2 regions of the Geobacillus sp. DSP4a genome follow, and region 2 is predicted to be linked to the other one. Evidence: riboswitches for the same ligand, from Rfam matches in the RefSeq annotation. Region 2 holds a riboswitch; the other holds the start of a gene.
What was found. A riboswitch is a leader RNA that binds a small molecule or an ion and turns the genes downstream of it on or off. The one in region 2 is predicted to bind cobalamin.

Region 1: it holds a riboswitch for cobalamin, as region 2 does, so the genes downstream of both, ETC02_RS06365 (ABC transporter substrate-binding protein) here and ETC02_RS10415 ((2Fe-2S) ferredoxin domain-containing protein) in region 2, are expected to answer to the same signal.

What each region holds. Positions count from the first base shown of each region.
Region 1 is NZ_SDLD01000012.1:60,711-64,184, forward strand. It holds gene ETC02_RS06355 (adenosylcobinamide amidohydrolase) at 1-516, opposite strand, end outside; gene ETC02_RS06360 (FecCD family ABC transporter permease) at 513-1,547, opposite strand; gene ETC02_RS06365 (ABC transporter substrate-binding protein) at 1,534-2,493, opposite strand; cobalamin riboswitch at 2,633-2,831, opposite strand; gene ETC02_RS06370 (NUDIX hydrolase) at 2,901-3,368, opposite strand; partial or broken gene ETC02_RS18580 (IS982 family transposase) at 3,414-3,474, opposite strand, start outside.
Region 2 is NZ_SDLD01000026.1:23,361-26,834, reverse strand. It holds gene ETC02_RS10430 (energy-coupling factor transporter transmembrane component T family protein) at 1-175, opposite strand, end outside; gene ETC02_RS10425 (energy-coupling factor ABC transporter substrate-binding protein) at 159-452, opposite strand; gene ETC02_RS10420 (energy-coupling factor ABC transporter permease) at 457-1,200, opposite strand; gene ETC02_RS10415 ((2Fe-2S) ferredoxin domain-containing protein) at 1,201-1,599, opposite strand; cobalamin riboswitch at 1,785-1,978, opposite strand; partial or broken gene ETC02_RS18380 (RraA family protein) at 2,037-2,177, opposite strand; gene ETC02_RS10405 (retropepsin-like aspartic protease) at 2,195-2,575, opposite strand; gene ETC02_RS10400 (hypothetical protein) at 2,565-2,819, opposite strand; gene rraA (ribonuclease E activity regulator RraA) at 2,871-3,356, opposite strand.

The sequences.
Region 1 (3,474 bases), on a different contig from region 2:
ATCCATATGGTTCGTCGGCTCATCGAGCAAGAGCAGCTTGGGCTCTTGGGCGAGTGCGCGGGCCAAATAGGCGCGCTGCCGCTCGCCGCCGCTCAATCGTTCGAGCGGTTCATCGATTTTCCCCGTCAGGCCGACGGCCGCAAGCGCGTCTCGGAGGGCGGCTTCATCGTCCTCCGTCCACGTCGGAAAGAAGCCGCGCTGATGAGGATAGCGGCCGAGCGCCACCGTTTCCCTCACCGTATAGCCGGGCGCCGCCTCCGCTGTCTGCGGCAAGACGGCGGCCATCCGCGCCCATTGCTTCGCAGACAGCGCCGAGAGCTTTCGGCCATCGATGACGATCTCCCCGCTTGCCAGCGGCAGCTCTTTGCTGATGAGTTTGATCAAAGTCGTTTTCCCGCTGCCATTCGGCCCTAAGATGCCGAATATTTCGCCTTTTTCCACGGCAAACGTCACACCATCAAGCACTTGTTGCTGCCCGTATCGATGCGATACGGCCCGCACCTCGAGCATCGTCATCCCATCTTTCGTTTCGTTTTTCGGAAAAACAAGACGGCAAATAGCGGAGCGCCGATCAGCGACGTAATGACGCCGATCGGCAGTTCGCGCGGTTCAATGATCGTCCGCGCCGCCACATCGGCAAGCACAAGAAACGCACCGCCGTACAAGAGCGACAGCGGCAACAGCACCCGGTAGTTCGGCCCGCACACAAGCCGAACCATATGCGGAACGACAAGCCCGACAAAGCCGATCGTCCCTGACACCGACACCGCCGCACCGGTGAGCAGCGCCGCTGCCGTCAAAATGATGACTTTTCGGCGCGTAACATCAACGCCGACATGAAGCGCCGCCTCCTCGCCAAAGGCAAACGCGTTCAACTCGCGGCTGTTGGCGATGAGCACTGCGGCCCCAACGAGAAAAAACGGCAGCAACAGCCCGCTGTATTTCCAGCCGCGCATCGCCACGCTCCCCATCAGCCATGAGATGATTTGCCGCAATTCTTCCCCGGTCAACGCGATCATGAGCGAAATGAACGCGCTGAAAAACGCGCCGAAGATAATGCCGGCTAAAATGATCGTCTCAACCGACATGCGCCGCTCCACAGCGCGAGTGAACGCCAAAACGGCGGCAAGCGTCGCCATGCCAAACAAGATGCTCACGACCGGCAGCGTGAACGTGCCAAAGAACGGCCATTGCCAGCCGAGAAAGATGACGAGCACCGCCCCGACCGACGCGCCGGACGAGACACCGAGCGTGTACGGATCGGCGAGCGCATTTTTTAACAGCCCTTGAAACGCGGCCCCGGCCAGCGCCAATGACGCCCCGACCAAAAACGCAAGCACGACGCGCGGCAAGCGGATCGCCATCACGATCGGCACCCAATCAGCCGGAATGTGGCGAGGCAGCGCCGCTCCGAACCATTCAGCCGCCAAAATGCGGACAATAGAAGAAAAGGGAATCGACAGCGATCCTGTCGATACCCCTACGAGAAGCGATAACACGGCCGCGGTGACGGCCAATATATACATCCACATTTTACTTGAACACATCCGGGTAAATGGCTTTGGCAAGTTCCTCGACCCCTTCGACAAGGCGCGGACCCGGTCGGCTTACTAAGTCGGTGTTGACGTCATACACCCGCTTGTTTTTCACCGCCGGCACGTCTTTCCAAGCGGCGCGCGCCAACACTTGCTTCGCTCCGCCGTATGTCGTGATGATGACATCCGGCTTATAGGCCACGGCTTTTTCTTCCGTCACCATCGGCCAGCCTTCCAAGCTGCCGGCGACGTTTTTCGCCGAAATCACTTGAAGCATCTCATCCATAAACGTCCCTTTGCCGGCCGTATAAATTTGCGGCGGCGGCGACACTTCAATCCAGACATTGGCCTGTTTGTCCGCCGGGATTTGTTTCGCTTTTTCTTTGATTTTCGCAAGCTTCTCTTTCATCTCATCAATCACTTGCTTCGCTTTGTCTGTCGTCCCGGTCGCTTTGCCGATCAAGTCGATGGACGCATATACATCGTCGAACGACTTCGCGTCATTGACGACAAGCACGGTAATGCCGGCGTCTTTCAATTGCTTGAGGCCATCGCGCGAGTTATGGGCGCTTGACGCGTGGGCCAAGACGAGATCCGGTTTGAGCGAAATGATTTTCTCGACGTTGAATTCCATGCCGCCGATTTTCGTTTTCGTTTTGACGTCTTCCGGATAATTGTCAAAATCGCTGACGCCGACGATCTTATCGCCCAACCCCAACGCATAGGCGATTTCCGTATTGCTCGGGATGAGCGAGACGATTTTTTTCGGTTCCGCTTTGATCGTGACATCCTCGCCAAGCCCGTCTTTCACCGTCACCGGAAACGCCGCTTGTTCCGTTTTCGGTTCTTCTTTTTTCGCAGGCTGGGCGTTGCTATTGGCTCCACTGCTGCAGCCGACCAGCACGGCGGCCAAAAGGAAGAACACCGCCACCACCGCCGGCCATGTCCAACGTTTCATCCGTCATTCCCCCTTCGATGATGTATGTACAACAAAAAAGCCCATTCCGTCCGAACGGGGAATGAGCACGAAACAGACCGCCAATGGGCACAACAATGCCCTGTACGACTGTTTCCACGTCTCACCCCCCGAAGATTCGGAAACTGCGGCAAGCAAGGCAGGTCTACTGGCTCATGCTTCATCCTACTCTGAAGCCTTCCCGTACGGAAAACAGCGCAAGCCATCTATCCGTACAGTGGCGATTTCATTTCGTCCGCATTGACAGTTGCGGGGACAGCTCCGGATTCCCACCGGATTCCCTATTAAGCCGTTTCGGCGCCTTGCTGCGAATTGATTTAGTTATCGGATATGGACATTTTTATATTAAAGCAAGGCCTGGCATTTGACAACTATGAATTTACAGCACTTCACCTTCCCACTCTTGCAGACAATCGAGACGGATTCATGACCCATGCTTCATAAGGAACAGAGCATCCCCTTTTCATCGCATCGAGCACCCGCGATTTCAAATGCGGCCATGTCACATATTCATCAATATTCGACTCATCGATCAACACAAACTTCGCCTTTTGAATTTCCTCAGGCTGGGGAGAAACGTTTCCTTTCACATATGTCGCTTTAAATACAATGTTTATGATATTTTTAGTTTCATTGTAATACACGCCGCTGACCCCGATGAGACGGATGTCAACGCCAGTCTCTTCATGCACCTCGCGATGAACGGCCCGATCGAGCGGCTCGCCCGGTTCAACTTGTCCACCCGGCATTTCCCACGTATCGGAGCGGTCATAGCTTTTAACAAGCAAAACCTCTCCCGTGTCATTCGTAATATAGGCTGAAACGGTGATAATGGCTTGTTGGTGTTTATCCATCAAGCTCTCCTCCTACATCGCGGAATGATCCTAGCCCTCTCCAAACAAAACAACTTTCCAAGAATATGAATGGCGATTATGACCCATTTCCTTGCTTTAACAAATGACG
Region 2 (3,474 bases):
GCACTCGTGCACGAGCGACAATCCAATACGCCATTCCGATGAGCACAAGCCATTGTTCGCGCCAGCCGCCCATCATGACAACGGCAAGCATAACAAACGCCACGATCAGCTTCCACTCCGCCCGCCATGCCCGCAGCCGGTTGTCATACGCCCAACGGTCAAACTCGCGAATCATGGCTGTTTTTCCGCTCCGAACGCCCTTTGTACAACCCGACGACGTAGCCGATCACGCCGGCGCCAAGCGCGGCTTGCAGCGAGAACAGAAGCGTTTCGACTTCGCCGCCTGGAGGGGTGAAGATCGACTCAAACCACGGCCGGTAATGCGGGTTGAGCGTTTGAATGGCTTTTTCCGCCTGATCGTCCGTTCCACCGAATTCCGATCCGCGCGCCCACCAAAGCGGAATGATGACAAGCAAAGCAGCCAGCAACACGAGCAAGCCATTTTTCTTCATCGCATTACGCCCCCTTTTCCTTTTGGAACAGCGGAGAAGCTTGATAGGAGGAAAGCCAGTTCCAGACGATTACCGTTATGATGCCTTCCGTCACCGCCAACGGCACTTGAGTAATGGCAAAAATGCCGGCGAATTTCAAAAACGAGGCGGTGACTCCCCCATCAGGAGACGGAAACGCCAGGGCAAGCTGCAGGGACGTCATGACATATGTAGCCAAATCAGACAAACAAGCGGCAAGAAACAAAGCCGCTCGATTGGATACCGCCCCTTTTCGGCACAGTTGATACACTCCGTACGCGACGAACGGGCCGACGATCGCCATTGACATCGCATTGGCCCCAAGCGTCGTCACTCCTCCGTGGGCAAGAAGCAGCGCTTGAAAGAGAAGAACGACTGTGCCGATCACCACCATCACCCATGGTCCAAACAAAACCGAGCCGAAGCCGATCCCGGTCGGATGCGAGCTGCTGCCGGTGACGGATGGAATTTTCAACGCCGACAATACAAATGTAAACGCGCCAGCTAACGCCATCAGAAGCTTATGTTCGGGGTGCTGCTTCAGCGTATGCACAAGCCGCCGCAATCCGAACACAAAGAACGGCAAAAACAACAGCCACCAAAACAGCGCCCATTTGACAGGCAAAAATCCTTCCATAATATGCATGGCATACGCTTCATTTTCATTCGTCAACAAAAAATAGGAAACGAACAAAGCCACCATTCCGCTCCATCGAACCGCTCTCTTCATTTATCCCTTCACTCCTTTCGCAGCATGTTCCGTTTTCCGTTTTCCGCTTGGCGCCTCCCGTTCGCCGGCTGGCGTCAACACCAATTCGCCTTCGTATTCATACGTCGCCCACTCCCGCATCGGAACCCCCTCACCCAAATGGGCGCGCACAACCTCCTTCGCCCGCTCCGGCGTCATCTGTCGATACCAGATGCCTTGCGGATAGACGATCATCACACACGCATCTTGACAGCGTCCGTTGCAGCGCGTCCTTGTTGTATGGACAGCGTCGTCAAGCCCGAGACGGGCGATCTCCTCGCGCACCGCGGTTGTCACGTCATCTCCGCCATGGCGGAGGCACGTCCCTCCGTTGCAAATGAGCACATGATGCTTCATTCCCCGCAAATCCCACGTCGCCACCGAATCCCCCCTTTTTGGCTAGAATGATAGAATTTAGACGCAGACAGACGGGCAGGTTTTCGGCAAAAGAAAAAGCACCTCTACAGCAGAGGTGCAGAAAAATGTATACGAAAGCCGTAAACGGCCCAAACAGGGCCCCTAAAGCCGTCATTCTCCCGCACGTCTGCCTATAGTCCCGTAGGCATCCGTCCGATCCAAACAAGGCAGGTCTCCTGACTTAGGATCATCGCTTGGCGGCGTCTTCCCGAAGCATCCTTCAGTGACTTGTTGCCGCAAAGCTCCCCATCACAGTGGCGGGCACCGTGCCGGATTTTCACCGGGCTTCCCTTTTCACCCAAACCCTAGAGCAGGCTTAGGCACCTTGTCTGTTTCTCGCCTATTGATCTTGTCATGGAACAAGCATCCGTTCTCATCGTAGTACAACTTGATGGCAGGCGTCAACCGTTTTTTGCCGACAAATCTTCGCGGGCGACGACAACGCCGTCGGCATCGGCGTACACGTATGCGCCCGGCTCCCAGCGGACGCCGCCGAACTCGAGCACAACGTCGCGGGCGCCTTTTCCTTCTTTTTGGCATTTCGAGCGGGCGTTCCATTTCAACCAGAACGATACATCTCCAACTTGTCCAGGTCTAAGACAAATCCAGCGCCCAGCAATATATCCAATCCTAACAAACCGTTAATCCCCTCATAGTCCATCCCGCTAAAATCAATTTCATACTCTCTTAGCTGGAAAGAATCTAGCTGAATACAGTCTAATTTTTTTGTAAACGCGTACTCTTTCCCACCGATTCCGTAATAAGCCACAATACGATCGCCCGGCTCTACCCGCAAATGAATATCTTCTACTGCATTTTGAGAAATCACTGTTTTCGCCGCACCAGTATCAATCACCATATTATGAATCAACTTAGACCTTCCTTGATAAACGATTTCGATCGATGCAAACAGCAAGCCTTCACGATATTCAATCTGCATAATGAAATTTCCCTCTCAGGCCAATCGCTCCCCGAACTTTTAAAACAATCTCCTTGTGGCTAGTATGATAAACAAGCTGATTCCCTTTCGATTGCAGCAACTCACGAGTTGCATCCTTGTCCGAAACCGTTCCGATAACAGCCACCTCTTCAATGATTTCTTGATCTCCCTCTAAATGGGACTTTAATACTTGTAATTTCACAAATTGATTTGGATACAATGAACGCACTTCCTGCCATTCCATCTCCATCGCCTCAACCTGTTCGTTGTATTGAACGAGACTCGACCGCAGCCGTCAACCATTTTTCGCCAACAAATCTTTGTTGGCGACGACAACGCCGTCCGCATCAGCGTACACGTACGCCCCTGGCTCCCAGCGGACGCCGCCGAACTCGAGCACAACGTCGCGGGCGCCTTTTCCTTCTTTTTTGCTTTTCACTGGGCATGTGCCGATCGCCATCACGCCAATCGGCATGGCGCCAATTTCCGCTGAATCGCGGATGCAGCCGTGGATGATGACGCCAGCAAGCCCCCTCTCGCAAGCGATTTGCGCCAGCCGGTCGCCTAATAGCGCGACGCGGCGCGAGCCTTTTCCATCGACCACGAGCACCGTCCCCGGCGGCACCGTCTCCAGCGCTTCGCGGACAAGGACGTTGTCCTCAAACACGTCGACCGTCGCGATCGGCCCGGAAAACATCCGTTTTCCGCCGTACGATTGGAACGGCAACTCGCATACTTGCAACTCGTCTAAAAATTGATCGCATAAATCAGCTGTTTTCATGACCCTCTCCCCTTTCGCTTTTTTCATTCGCCGCCATTCGTCAAAATCCTGCCGACTCCACATTTTTTGCGGCGCTGTTTCTGCTCGGGAATCGGATGCGTATCCTTGCAGGACCGCT